DNA from 2 places in the Turicibacter bilis genome. Region 2 is predicted to be linked to the other one. Evidence: a T-box and tRNA genes for the amino acid it is inferred to sense, from the RefSeq annotation. Region 2 holds a T-box; the other holds one or more tRNA genes.
The links. The T-box of region 2 lies ahead of leuS (leucine--tRNA ligase). A T-box ahead of a tRNA ligase gene usually reads a tRNA of that ligase, here a tRNA-Leu.
Positions count from the first base shown of each region.

Region 1: it encodes a tRNA-Leu, which carries the amino acid that the T-box ahead of leuS (leucine--tRNA ligase) is inferred to sense. The anticodon was not compared.

Region 1 covers NZ_CP071249.1:687,056-694,767, forward strand. The annotation lists gene clpX (ATP-dependent Clp protease ATP-binding subunit ClpX) at 1-74, opposite strand, end outside; gene tig (trigger factor) at 254-1,537, opposite strand; gene J0J69_RS03225 (hypothetical protein) at 1,619-2,590, opposite strand; gene J0J69_RS03230 (ISL3 family transposase) at 2,794-4,089, shown strand; tRNA gene J0J69_RS03235 (tRNA-Arg) at 4,231-4,307, opposite strand; tRNA gene J0J69_RS03240 (tRNA-Arg) at 4,417-4,493, opposite strand; gene J0J69_RS03245 (hypothetical protein) at 4,966-5,355, opposite strand; tRNA gene J0J69_RS03250 (tRNA-Leu) at 5,681-5,767, shown strand; gene J0J69_RS03255 (YybI family spore inner coat protein) at 7,109-7,712, opposite strand, start outside.
Region 2 covers NZ_CP071249.1:1,201,489-1,209,200, forward strand. The annotation lists gene J0J69_RS05905 (YuzF family protein) at 130-432, shown strand; gene leuS (leucine--tRNA ligase) at 514-2,949, opposite strand; T-box leader at 3,374-3,594, opposite strand; gene mnmL (tRNA modification radical SAM protein MnmL/YtqA) at 3,823-4,779, shown strand; gene mnmM (tRNA 5-(aminomethyl)-2-thiouridylate-methyltransferase MnmM) at 4,781-5,344, shown strand; gene J0J69_RS05925 (DUF2600 family protein) at 5,447-6,484, opposite strand; gene J0J69_RS05930 (alpha-amylase family protein) at 6,698-7,712, shown strand, end outside.

The DNA of each region.
Region 1 (7,712 bases), 510 kb from region 2:
GGTCCAGCAATTATTTTATTGACTTCATCATGACTTTTCCCACAAAATGAGCAGGTAATATCAATATTATTCATCCTTTACACCTCCATACAGTGACAAATCTCATTATTGAGTAACTACTATCAATATATTCAGCTACCCTCCAAATTATTAATGTCCATTTTAGACATTTTTTGCAACCTCTTATATTGCACAAAATGAGGCACGAATGCTACGCGCCTCATTAAAAATAATGATCAAATAAATCAATTAATTATTTACGAACTGCTTTTTCAACGATGAAGTCAACAGCTTTTTGAACTTTTAAGTCTTCTTTTAACATTGCTAAGCTTGGTAATTGAGCTTTTAACTCTTCTAATTCACGTCCGTATGCTTGAGCAATTTCAGATAATTTTGCGTTCACTTCTTCTTCAGTTACGTCGATGTTTTCAGCTTTAACGATTGCTTCTAATGTTAAGTTGTAGCTTAAACGTTTTTCTGCTTCAGGGCGTAATTGAGCTTTGAATTTATCCATATCCATTCCTGTGAATTGGAAGTATAAATCTAAGTTAAATCCTTGCATTTGGAAACGTTGGTCAGCTTCACGAACCATTTGAGCAACTTCTCCCTCGATCATTTCAGCTGGGATTTCGAATTTAGCATTTTCAGTTGCTTTTTCAACTACTGTATCGATGACATGGTTACGAGCAGCAGTTTCTTTTTGAGCTTTGATTGATTTTTCTAAATCTGCTTTTAAGTCAGCAACTGTTTCGATTCCTTCACGATCTAAATCTTTAACAAATTCATCGTCTAATTGTGGTAATTCGCGAGTTTTTACTTCGTGTAATGTTACTTTGAATACTGCTTCAGCTCCTGCTAAATCAGCTGAATGATATTGTTCTGGGAAAGTTACTGTGATTTCTTTAGTTTCTCCAGCATTCATTCCTACTAATTGCTCTTCGAATCCTGGAATGAATGAGTTAGATCCGATTACTAATGGATGGTTTTCACCTTTTCCACCTTCGAATGCTACACCATCTTTAAATCCTTCGTAATCGATAACTGCAGTATCACCATTTTCAACTGCACCTTCTTTTACTACGATTTCAGCATGGTTTTGTAATAATTTTTCTAATTCAGCTTCTACATCTGCTTCTGTTACTTCAGTTGATAATTCTTCAACTTCGATTCCAGTATATTGTCCTAATTCTACCTCTGGTTTAACAACAACTGTTGCTTCAGCAACTAATTCTTGTCCTTTTCCAATTTGTTTGATATCCCAAGATGGTGCTGCAACTGGAGCAATGTTTGTTTCAGCAACTGCATCCATGTATGCTTTTGGTAATAATGCATCTAATGCATCTTCGTATAATGCTTCAACACCAAATTTTTGTTCAAACATTGGACGAGGCATTTTTCCTTTACGGAATCCTGGTGCTTGTAAATTTTTTGATACTTTTTTAAATGCAGCATCTAATGCTTTATCGAATGATTCTGCTGAAAGAGTGATTGTTAATTTTACTTTATTAGTTTCTACTGTTTCAACTTTAACTGACATGTCTAATAACCTCCATCTATTAACGTTGCGTTTACATCTTTGTAACAACTTTTAAATTATAACATAGGCTTTTCCTAATTTCTACATTAATGATGATAAACTTAGGATATACTGACTCATTTTGTATGTGATGTCAGTCATTGTATTTAATTTATCATCAAGCCCCTTTTGCTGCCTAACTAACTCCAGTTCAATCCCTAAGAGCATACGAGCTAATTCTTGGACGACTTCCCCTGGATTAACTTCATCTACAAACGGAAAGAGACACTGGTAAAAGAAGATTAGATGTTGTTTGAGTAATTGCCTTGTGTCCTCATCCACCTCAATTTCAAAGAGAAGGTGAATGGCCTGATTGAGTTGCTCATAAAATTCATCTAAACTATCTGCAGTTGTTTTAAGTTGTCTACTCATCATTTCACTATCAAAATTCACTTCACATTCAATTCCCTTTTGTACTAATAATTCAAATAACATGGTTTTGATAATAGGCTGAGAACAATTATTTAAAATAGACTCAAATTCCTCTTGAAATAACGTTAATTGAATCGGGTCAATTGCCTGCAAATCAGATAACACCATCAATCGGGTCTCAAAGCTAGATTCATTTTTTAACACTTGAATTTTTTTATCAATCGTTTCATACCAATAACTTTCATAGTATGTTTTTAATTGATAAACCAATTCAATGAGGTTCTTATTCGTTAAAACGTTTAACCCTAACTCTCGACCATATTCTAACTGCTTGGTCTCTACTACATCACCTGGAAGTTGAAACATCGTGACTAATATATCATGGGCCGCTACAATTAAGTCTAAACAATTTGCCGCTTTTATTTCTAAAATAAGTGCCTCACACATTTCAAATTCGCCTTTTAACATATAGGCCGTAATCAACTGCTTTTTCACTTCGAACTCAATCTTTTGATCTTTAACAACTTCTAAAAAATCTTCTAATAAACAAATTGCTTGGTCAATATAACCCTTTTCCATTAATTTAGTTGCTTGATCGATCTTTTCTTCATAATTTGTCGGGAAGTCATAAATCATTGCCATCTTTTCACCTCATGCGTTTATCTTGTAAACAACCCTTGTTTAATATTCACTTGAGTTTAGTTTTTTTGGTTCTATAATATTTGGTGTGGGTGATTCCCACACTTCTTTTATTTGGAATAAAAAATAAGTATAAAAAAAGAGACATCACGTCCCAAATTCTATACCATGTAATTGACCAAAAAAAACACGAAAGGATTGGGTTTATGTCTCACAATAATTGTATCTTAACTTTACTCGATTTAAAAGATAAAAATATTACTTTTTCAGAAAATTGGATGGAAGATGTTCAGATTAACGGGATCCGCTCTAAGGTCATTTCTGGTATCCTCTCTTTTCAACCGACCCATTGTTACAACTGTGGTCATCTCTTTGACTCACAAATCATTAAACACGGCTTCAAAACCTCTCGTATTAAGATGATGAAACTCTCTGGCTTTGATACCTATCTCGATTTAAAAAAGCAACGCTATAAATGCCGTCATTGTGATCGTACCTTTACGCTTAAAACCTCTCTCGTAGAATCTAATTGTTACCTTTCTAATCCCCTTAAACAAGCCATTTTCCTAGAGGCTAGCCATAAAAAATCCGAGTCAGATATTGCCCGTGAACTCAACGTATCCCATTCAACGGTCAATCGGATCATTCATACATCGTACGAGGAACAACCCCTTCATTTTAACTCTCTTCCAAAGGTGCTTTGTTTTGATGAGTTTAAGTCGGTCAAATCAGCGGAAGGGGCTATGTCATTCATTTTTTGTGATGCTTCTAATGGGAAGTTAATTGATATCGTTGAAGACCGTCGTCTAAGCACTTTAAAACCTTATTTCATGCGATTTTCTAAGGAGGCCCGTGAAGGTGTAACTCACGTTGTTATTGATATGTATGCTCCGTATATGACACTCATTAAAGAGGTGTTTCCCAACGCTAAAATTGTTTTAGATAAGTTCCACGTCGTTCAACTTTTATCTCGTGCCCTCAATAAAACTCGTATTCGCTTCATGAACCAAAACAAAGAATTCTACAATAAATTCAAACATTATTGGCGCCTTTTATTAAAAGCCCAAGAGGATATCCATTCTACCCACTACTTCTATTCTAACTGTTTCAAAAAGCAGATTTCTCAACAAGAAATCATCGACTTTTTACTCGCTTTAGATCCGGAATTAAAAGCCACTTATGACTTCTATCAAACCATCAAACAGGCCATCAAACTTCGCAACTTTGATGCTTTTCATCATGCCATTCAAAACCCCTCTGACTTACTTTCACCTGAAATGAAAACAGCTTTAAAAACATTAACTAACTACCAAGATTATATCAAAAATACGATTGAAACATCTTATACCAATGGAGTGCTTGAAGGGATTAATAACAAGATTAAAGTGATTAAACGCATGGCCTTTGGATACCGTAGTTTCTATCATTTCAAAGCTAGAATTTTGATTATCCATAAGTACACCTTTGAACAAAAAAATAAAAGGAATCAAACTGCTCAATGAGCAGCTTAATCCCTCACGATTACAGGTATAAAATTTCTTCACCCACACCAGTTGACAAAGAGCCGTTTTTTTCCGTTTCATCTTCCTTTTTAAACAACAAAAAAAGAACTACAATTATGTAGTTCATTATCTTCTATCAAATGGCATCCCGGGAGGGATTCGAACCCCCGACCGACGGCTTAGAAGGCCGTTGCTCTATCCAGCTGAGCTACCGAGACATTTTTTATTCAAAAACATTAAACAAACGACCAACATCGGACGTTAATATACACCTAACGCTTAGACATTAAAAAAACTACACCGTTGTAGTCATTTAGTTCAATTAAGTGGCATCCCGGGAGGGATTCGAACCCCCGACCGACGGCTTAGAAGGCCGTTGCTCTATCCAGCTGAGCTACCGAGACATTTTTTGTTTTGTTTTCCACATTGATTATTTTAAACCATTTACTGACGTTTGTAAACAATTTTTTACTCATTTATTCATGAATTTTTTTCCAATTAAAAGAGTTAGATAAATGATCAAAAGGTTTATCTAACCCTATCCCTTATTAAATGAAAATATTCTTTTATTAGTCAACTCTGCCTCAATAGCTGTTTATCGATGAATTAAAATAAAGTCTAATTCTGATAATGACTTTAACTAGTTTGAAAAAGAGGGGAATTTTAGAAATCCCCCCCTCTTTTTATTTTAGATATATTAGAGAACTATATAATTATGAAAACAGAAGTGTATTTCATCCCTGGATATCAGTCTTAGTTGCTCAATTGTTTTAATACTAAAACTGACGATAGTCCAACTAAAAGTTTTCCAATATAAAAAACTTATCTGACTTATATTTATTTTCCTTTGATATTGACAAACTCATCTATACTAACTTAACCTAATGGGAATTCTTTATGATCTAGCACTTGGCTAGGAACATGAACACACTGAATATCATAAGGCCCATATTGTATCACTTCTAGTTTTTTAACCCATACCCAACGGTCATAAGGAAATAATTTAATAACTTCAGCATATTCATGATAAAAATCATCTAAATAAGCTTGACACTCTGCTTCTGTATGAAACGGCATTTCAATTTGAATAAACGAACGTTTATATTCCTCTACTTTTTGTTCAACAAATGAAGCTAATAAGAAACCACTTAATGCTAACTCACGTTGACCCCAAGCTGAAATCTTACATTCAACCTCTTGTAGTGATTGATTAAAAACATCTTCACTCATCATTTGATTCACTGTAGGTTTCCAATATACGTTCATAATTGATCCCTCCAAATGGTTTCATTAGACGCCTTTTCTTTTCTGCTAATCTCACTCATTCATCGGATCACCACACTGATTTTTTTATTATCTGTTGTTAATGAGATTACCCCCCAAAAAAGAAAGCGTTTTATATTTATAATATACGCATCTTTTTTAAAAAAATGAGTATTATTTGTTGATTTTTTTGTATTTTTCTATTTTTTTCTAATTAAAATTTACATTAGGAATTCATTCACAATGATATACTACCGTTCACAATTGGAATTTTTTTGAAAAAAACACTTGCAACTGCTATAAGATATGATATAATAAATTTGTAAATGCCAGTGTGGCGGAATTGGTAGACGCAGTGGACTCAAAATCCACCGAAGCTTACTTCATGCCGGTTCGAGTCCGGCCATTGGTACCAAACCGAACAATAAACACCGATTAAGGTGTTTTTTTTATTTTTGATGACATAAACACAGACAACTCTTCTTTATTTTCATATGGTATATTGAGGATACCAAATCACTCATACATCCTAAAAACATTCCTAATTCAGTCTAATATCCAACTTTCCTACAACACTTTAACAAAATCTATTTACTTAATCACTTCCGGTATCCTCAGTCGATTAAGGACAGTAGACACAATCAAACAATTGATTAAATTTTTCTAAACATAAACATTCATACATTACCTATCATTCTCCTATATCCTTACTAAATTTTTATTTAAACTTCTATCTTTTAAACACTTTTAATCCATTGTTATAGCCATTATACTTCATACATTATTTATTTCTTTACCTTTTACTAACAAATAATCCTTTTATCACTTTATAAAACTACCAACATCTCATACACCATCACACTATTTACTCCACCATACTGTCACTTAAGAAGAAGCTATCTCATCGATAGCTTCTTTTTTATGGAAATATTTCGCATAAATACATCTACATGCTACAATTAACACAGTATGGTGTAGGAGGGCTTTCTATGATGTATCTAAAAAATACAGGCTATTACTATTACTTAGCTTCATTTGTTGATTTCATCCAATACTTGAAACACAAGCACAAGCCAATGTAAAACTTAAGGCTCATTTACCTACTTTTAGCGAAGAAATATTTAGTGAGCGTCATATTCAAATTTAAACTTTTGCTCGAGAAGCATGCCCTTATGGTGAGTTATTTAACTATTGAAGCCCCTCAAGTAAGCCCATATCTCTTAGTAAGAAAACAATGTGATTACATGGGGCTGTTCCTGCAACCATTAGAAATGAAACTTATCTCACCTTAGGTTAGAATGACCAATCACCTGACTTTTAGTTAGACTTAATCCAACGAATTCAATGTAAAAAAGCCATCAACCCAAACTTAAATCATTACCTCTATGTCATTAATAAAATATCCTCCCCTGATGCTAATCTTCAATTTTTCCAATTGGCTAACTTATCAAATCTATTTCCATTATTCATTGGAATGCTAATTTTAGCTTTACTAACGTATTCCTTATCCTATCAACCTACTAATGATGAAAAAAACATCATTCTTAGTTAAGATGATGTTTTTTTCATGACTTAATGTTTCATATCTAAAAAAATAATTCACATAAAATTAAATAAGTAATACACATTTCAAAAATAGCTCCAAATACAAAGGCTTCAATTGTCATCTATATCACTCCCATATAAAATACAGTTTCTGACCTTTAGTATTTGATTTTTTTTAACTTTTAATCATGATTTTTAGTTAAATCGCCTATTATTGTGAAATTAGCGTACGATAGACATAATATTTTCCTTCATCAAACCCTATGTATGATTGAACATAACCTAACGTATCATTATGTGAACGGCCTAATATTCGTTGGGTTAAAATCAGATCATGACCTTGAGAGTAATGTTTACTATTGATTGGATTTGAATCACTGACAGGAGCGACAACCCCTAATAATGGATTTTTTAAATTCCCTTGCGTATCGTAAATCGCCTCTAAATAATCTGAACTCCGTCTTGATAAATCTAAAATAGTTGTCTCATTTGTATTCAAATTTTTAATTTCGACTTGATACTTAGGTAAGTAGGTGACTTGAAATTTAAGTTTTTCTTCTAATAATTTATTACTAAATCCAAGTTGTACTGCCTTACCTTGATTAAAGAAAATATAATAATCGACTTGACTTCCGGTTCCACCACTAAAAATATAGACCCCCACGTCTAACAAACCATCATGCGTAAAATCTACAAGATCTATCCCGCCCCCCATTCCTTTTGAAGTTGGAATTGTGTAAAACTTTTTTTCTCCAGTTGCTCCATTTTCAACAACCAATGCAATATCGCTATAAATTAAATTATCATCCTCTTTA
Region 2 (7,712 bases):
TAACCTATCCTTTTAATCTTAATTTTCGATATAATTTAGTTTAAATTTTATCTCATTAGATATACCCGCACCCTTTATGACAAACAAAAATATATTATCCTGTAATGAATTTTAACTGAGGTGATAGGGATGTATTATTATTCATCCAATTATGAATATCCATATAGACAAAATGCTACAACTACTACACAAGCAAAAATGCCATCATTGATGACAAGTTTAGGAGAAGTTGAGTTAGAAGGTTACTATGACTTATTTGTTTATGAAACGTTATTTTCTGTTATCGGAGCAACTTTAAAAATTCAAATGAGTACAGGAAGTATTGAAGGAAAACTCATTGGCACTAAACCTGATCATGTAATTTTGGAAAGTAACGGAAATACATTTTTTATACGTATCAAAGAGATTGTTTGGATTATGCCTGTTAAATAATTTCTAACGCTTATTTATTTCAATAAACAAAAAACCCTCTAATCAGTGGTGGGATTAGAGGGCTTTTAATAGTTATTCTAATTATTTAACAACGATGTTAACTAATTTTCCTGGAACAGCAATTGTTTTTACAATTTCTTTTCCAGCAACGAAGTTTTGAACATTTTCATGTGCCATCGCTGTTTCTAACATGTCTTCTTTTGAAATATTAGCAGCTACCTCGATACGAGCACGTAACTTACCGTTAACTTGGGCAATGATTGTAATGGTATCCGATACTAATTTTGCTTCATCATATGTTGGCCATGCTTCATATGAAACAGTTCCTTCATGTCCAAGCACCGACCAGATTTCTTCTGTCATATGCGGAGCGATTGGATTTAATAATTTAACAAATCCTTCTGCATATTCACGTGGAATGCTTGTTGCTTTATATGATTCATTGATGAAGATCATCATTTGAGCGATCGCAGTATTGAAGCTTAATTTTTCATAATCCTCAGTTACTTTCTTCACTGTTTCATGATAAACTTTATCTAATTTTCCATCGTTTTCAGCGACTACTTTTTCAGCTAATGTGTGCTCTGGAGTCACGAATAAACGCCACACACGATCTAAGAAACGACGGCTTCCATCTAATCCTTCAGTTGACCAAGCGATAGCTGCATCAAGTGGTCCCATGAACATTTCGTATAAACGTAATGTATCTGCTCCATGAGATTCAACGATATCATCTGGATTTACAACGTTTCCTTTAGATTTTGACATTTTCTCATTGTTTTCACCTAAGATCATTCCTTGGTTGAATAAACGTTGGAATGGTTCTTTTGTTTCAACAATTCCTAAATCGAATAATACCTTATGCCAGAAGCGAGCGTATAATAAGTGTAATACAGCATGCTCTGCTCCACCGATGTATAAATCAACTGGTAACCATTCTTTTAATAATTGTTTGGCTTCTTCTGTATTTAATCCAACATAGTCTTCACCTTGTTTTAAGATATAGCCAATGTAGTACCAGCAGCTTCCAGCCCATTGTGGCATTGTATTTGTTTCACGACGACCTTTTACTCCATCTTCACGTACAACTTCTAACCATTCTTTTGCATTAGCAAGTGGAGATTCACCTGTTCCAGATGGTTTGATGTTATCCATCACTGGTAATTCAAGTGGTAATTGATCGGCTTCTAAAACAGACATTGTTCCATCTTCCCACATAATCACTGGGAATGGTTCTCCCCAATAACGTTGACGAGAGAATAACCAGTCACGTAGTTTATAGTTAACTTTACGAGATCCAGCACCGTTTGCTTCTAACCATTCAATAACAGCAGCTTTAGCATCTGCATTGTTCATTCCATTAATGAAGTCTGATTCGATGTGAGCATCATCTCCAGTGAAGGCACCTTCTGTGATATCCCCTTCAATGACTTGCTTAATTGTTAAGTCATATTTCTTAGCGAATTCGTAGTCACGCTCATCGTGTGCAGGCACTGCCATAACAGCTCCTGTTCCGTAGCTTGCTAAAACATAATCTCCGATCCAAACTGGAACTTGAGCTCCTGTAATTGGATGAATTGCGTAAGCTCCTGTTGCCACACCTGATTTTTCTTTATTTAATTCTGTACGCTCTAAATCAGATTTTGCTTTTGCAGCTTCTTGATAAGCAACAACCGCTTCTTTACATTCAGGCGTTGTAATTTCATTTACTAATGGATGTTCTGGTGCTAAAACAACGTATGTTACACCGAATACCGTATCAGGACGTGTTGTAAACACATCAAATGAATGTTCTGTTCCATTAACTTTAAAGTTAATTAACGCTCCTTCACTCTTACCGATCCAGTTACGTTGCATATCTTTAATGCTTTCTGTCCAGTCTAACCCTTCTAAATCTTCAAGTAATCGTTCAGCATAATGTGTAATTTTAAGCACCCATTGTTTCATTGGTTTCTTGATTACAGGATGTTCCCCACGTTCAGAGACCATTTTCCCATCAACATTTAAAACTTCCTCATTTGCTAAAACTGTTCCTAACCCTTCACACCAGTTAACTTCAATATCTTTAATTTCAGCTAATCCCATGTTATATAATTGGGTGAAAATCCATTGTGTCCATTTATAATATTTTGGATCGGTTGTATTTAACTCTTTATCCCAATCATATGAGAATCCTAATGATTGAATTTGTTTACGGAATGTATTAATGTTAATATCCGTAAATTCACGAGGGTCATTTCCTGTATTTAATGCATATTGCTCAGCTGGTAAACCGAATGCATCCCATCCCATTGGATGTAAGACACGGTACCCTTGCATACGTTTCATACGAGAAACAATATCAGTTGCTGTATATCCTTCTGGATGACCGACGTGAAGTCCCGCTCCAGATGGATAAGGGAACATATCTAATGCATAATACTTAGGTTTTGACTTATCTTCAGACGTTTTGAATGTCTTATTTTCTAGCCAATAATTTTGCCACTTTTGTTCAATCTGTTTGTGATCAAATGCCATAATTCTACCTCCGGGCCCCCGGCCTGCGAAGCAGGTATCCTCCACTGCTGGGGTAATCTTAAATTTGTAGGTGAGTCTACTATTCATTAAGAAAATTTAAATACTGCTTTCTTTTCTTAAATGATGAAGTAAACACTTCACTAAAATAAAACCAAATATTATGAATAATTTGTGACGAATCGATATAAATTATTCATTAATACAAAATAATGGATTAAATTCCATAAACCTATATCTTATTCTTTTTAATAAAGATGGGGTAAGAAAAATCTTTTATCCCTCACTCAAAAAGTTAAAGAGAACACCCTCTTCCCATCAAAGGAGGGAAAGCTAAGAGTCCAACTACTTCGCTATACATATAGTTGAATTAATCCACTAAAGCAGATCGTTGAACTAACAAAAAAAGTCCTTAGAATATTTCTATTCTAAGGACGTAAATTACGCGGTACCACCTTAGTTGCAAGAGTCTAAAAAAAGTAGTCTCTTACCTCTCTCATCTTTTAACGCAAGAATACGGCAATCATTACTTAAATTTCACAATTGCAACTCCGAGGTGAGTTCATAAGTGTTCTATACGAATTTACACCAACCATTCGCTCTCTACAATAGTCCCAACTTACTACTAGTCCTCTTCACGGTTCATATAAGTTTATTCTAGAAAAATTATATCAAACCTTTCACAAAAAACAAGATTTTTTATAAAAAAACGTCATAAAACAATATCTCGTGCCACTAATTCACATCTATGATAAAATAAAAGACGATAAACAAACAACATACCACAATCCTCATCATTTTAAAGGACTATCTTAAATGATTCATTCGTGATTGATTTGATAAAAAGAATATACTAAAAACAGGAGGAATAGATAGATGAACAATCCGTTTCCATACAGCTATGCTGATAAACGATACCATACATTAAACTATCATTTACGTGAAAAATATAACCAAAAAATCTTCAAAGTCATGATTAATGCTGGATTTACTTGCCCAAATATTGATGGAACGGTTAAATACGGTGGATGTACGTTCTGTAGTACCAAAGGTAGTGGTGACTTTGCTGGAAATCCAGAAGACAACTTAAAAACTCAATTTAATCAAGTCAAAGAGATGATGCATCAAAAATGGCCTGAAGCAGGATACATCGCCTATTTCCAAGCTTTCTCAAATACACATGCACCACTTGAAGTCTTAAAACGTAAATACGAAGCTGTGCTAGAATGTGATCCTAATATCGTCGCTCTTTCAATTGGGACACGTCCTGACTGTTTACCAGATGATGTCGTCGACTACTTAGGTGAATTAAACAAAGAAGTCGATTTATGGGTAGAACTTGGGCTTCAATCAATGCATGATAAAACAGGAAAACTTATTAACCGCGGACATGATTATCAAACATTAGTCGAAGGAGTTAACAAACTTCGCGCGAAAAATATCGACGTTATCATTCATATCATTAATGGATTACCAGGTGAAACACATGAAATGATGTTAGAAACGGCGAAAGCTGTAGCAGGACTTGATGTCCAAGGGATCAAAATTCATTTACTTCACGTCATTGAAGGAACACCAATGCACAAAATGTTAGACAAAGGGATGTTAACACTCATGGAGAAAGATGAGTATATCGACTTAGTGGTTGATCAATTAGAAATCTTACCCCCTGAAATGGTTATCCATCGTTTAACAGGTGATGCCGTTCGTGAAGAATTAGTTGGACCGATGTGGAGTTTAAAAAAATGGGAAGTTTTAAATGCAATTGATGATCGCTTAAAAGAGCGTAACACGTACCAAGGGCGACTTTATCAAAAACCGGAGGAAAACTAAGATGGCACAAACATTAGAACGCGTTCTTCCCTTTTCAAAAAATTTATTAGAAAAAGCTTTAAAACCAGGTGATGTTGCGATTGATGGAACAGCTGGTAATGGTTATGATACGTTATTTTTAGCAGAACTTGTTGGTGAGTCAGGCCATGTTTATAGCTTTGATGTCCAAGAAGAAGCCATTCAAAGCACGCAAACTAAGTTAAAAGAAGCTGATATTAACCATGTAACTTTAATTCATGATGGACATCAACATGTCCTAAACTATGTGCAGCAACCAATTAGCGCGGCGATTTTTAATCTAGGTTACCTTCCTGGTAGTGATCAAAGTATTACGACTCATGGTGAAACGACATGGAAAGCTGTCACTGACATTTTAAGCTTATTAAAGAAAAATGGAATTATTATTTTAGTTGTGTATCATGGACATGAGGAAGGAAAAGTGGAACGCCACTATCTAGAGCAGTGTTTTGAAACACTAGATACTAAAACAACTCAAGTCTTAACGTACCAATTCATTAACCGACCAACGGCTCCATTCATTGTCGCCATCGAAAAACTACATTAAAAAAGCTACTTTAATAGTAGCTTTTTTTGTTCCTTAATTTGTAATGATAAAAGAAATAAAACTTCAGAAAATACCACTACCCATATACCTATACATTCATGATTACTTTACAAACTTTCTCGTATGATGGAATAAAAAGCGGGCACGAAAACCGAGTTTTTTAATGATTTGTTTTTGAACGATACGAAGTTGAGGATTTTTCTTCACACCTTCTGCTAAGTATAATGCGAAGAGTCCATCATTAATCGTTTGATGAAATCCTTTCTCCGGTAAGAGCCTTATCTGCTGTTGGGCCTCGTAGTAAACGTCAAGAATCCGATAAATTCCCTCTTCAAAGTTATGATAATAAGAAAAGAAATTAAGTTCTCCTTCTTCGATATCTTCCTCTAAATCAATTAGATAATCAAGCATAATATGAAGTTCTTGCACCGCTGGAAACATTGCTTGAAAAATACACTCAGGTTGGATTTGATAACGGTCTTGATTCATCGCATAAGCCACCATCGTAAAAATTCCAAGTGTTGAACCACAGGCTGCACCAAACTCAAACCAAGTTAAATCACCTGCTAATCGTTTTTGCTGACTTCTTAATTGAATTAATCGAACTTCCCGCTCTGATACTTTTAAATGCTTATAAACTTGTAAATCTACATACAATCCAGCTAAGCGACCAAGCCAAGAAGCATAAAGCGAATAGTGAGGAATCTTTTTTAATGATTCTTGGCACAAGCGGACAAGCATATTCAAATAGCCTCCATCGAGTTGCTGTGTTTGATACTGATAATAATTTGGAGCATGAGGAGTTAGTTTAAAGACATCTAATAACGACTGATGTAAACGACGAAAATTCGTTTCATTAATAACATTTGTTTGATCGACTAAATTATCTAAATAGTCACACATCGTCTGATAAGCCGTCATAAATTTTAAATAATCGGCTTGATACTCTTCACTTACTAAGGCTGCATAAAAAGATGCTCCATAGCAATGAAAAGCTTTTTTTGAAAGACTCGCTAACGCTTCTTTCTTTAATTTCGGATCGGTAATTTGTTGCGCATGTTGTTCATATAAACTTAAAAATGATTTCGTCTTAGGTTGATACGATTTATAAAAAGCTTTCATTAAGGCTGGATAGAACATGTTTTCACCTCTCAATCGATACCTCTATAGTGTAGACCAAGGTTCCAGCGTTCAATCATCATTTGACTGAAATGTCATTCATTCTTACAGAAACCTCTTCTTTTCGACAGACGTAACCGATTACAACCTTTCCCTATTCCCCTTAGTTTTCTACTTTTTTACAAATGTAGATGTTATAATGATTGTGTATTTATGGAAAAGGAGGAATAAATAGTGAGGGGAAGCAAATTACAAAAACTACTACATGTTCTAAAAAAACATGATCATAAAAACGACGTCTATAACTATGCCATTCCTGATTTATGGAATGCATGGAACTATCAAGGAGAGGAAATGGTGCGTACTAGTTGGGGGGAACTCATCGTTAATCCATACAACTTCTATAGTGAAGTGATCCAATCCTACATTTTGCCTCAGGCTAAAGACGACGTTAACTATAATCAATCGCTAAGTCAAATCAAGCAATCATATGAAGCTAAACCAGGCTATTTAGGGGGAGACTGGATTAAAGATTCAGTGGTTTATTCAATGATGGTTCGAACATCGACAGCTTGGGACCATGACCGAAGTGGAGATTTAGAGAACCATAACTTATACGATTTAAATGAAACAGGGACATTCGTAAAATCATTAGCATTACTTCCATTACTAAAGAAAATGGGAGTCGATACAGTTTATATGCTCCCAATTTCAAAATTTTCATTAAAAGATAAAAAAGGTGAATTAGGATCACCTTATGGCGTTTGCAACTTCTTTGAAATCGATCCTAGCTTAAAAGATAACATGACAGGTTCAGAGTTAACTGTTGAGGAAGAATTCCAAGCATTTGTTGAAGCTTGTCATATTTTAGATATGAAAGTGATGATTGACATCATCCCTAGAACAAATTCAGTTGAAAGTGATTTAATTTTAGAACATCCGGATTGGTTCTATTGGGTATATACCGATACATTCCACGAGTATTATCCACCATATGTTCCAGGACTCGGAAGTACCTTACCACCGAAACCAGAATATTTACCTTATGTGTATTCATCACAAGCAGTATGGAATCATATTCATAAATTCTCATATGCACCAAACATCATTGATCCTGAAAAATGGGAGCGCGTGGTAGAAGAATATCGCCAAACACCAGGGGCTTCTATTTTAGATTTAGTTAGCCGTGAATTCGGTTTAACTGTTGCACCAGCCTTCTCAGATCATATTAATGATGTGCAACCACCAT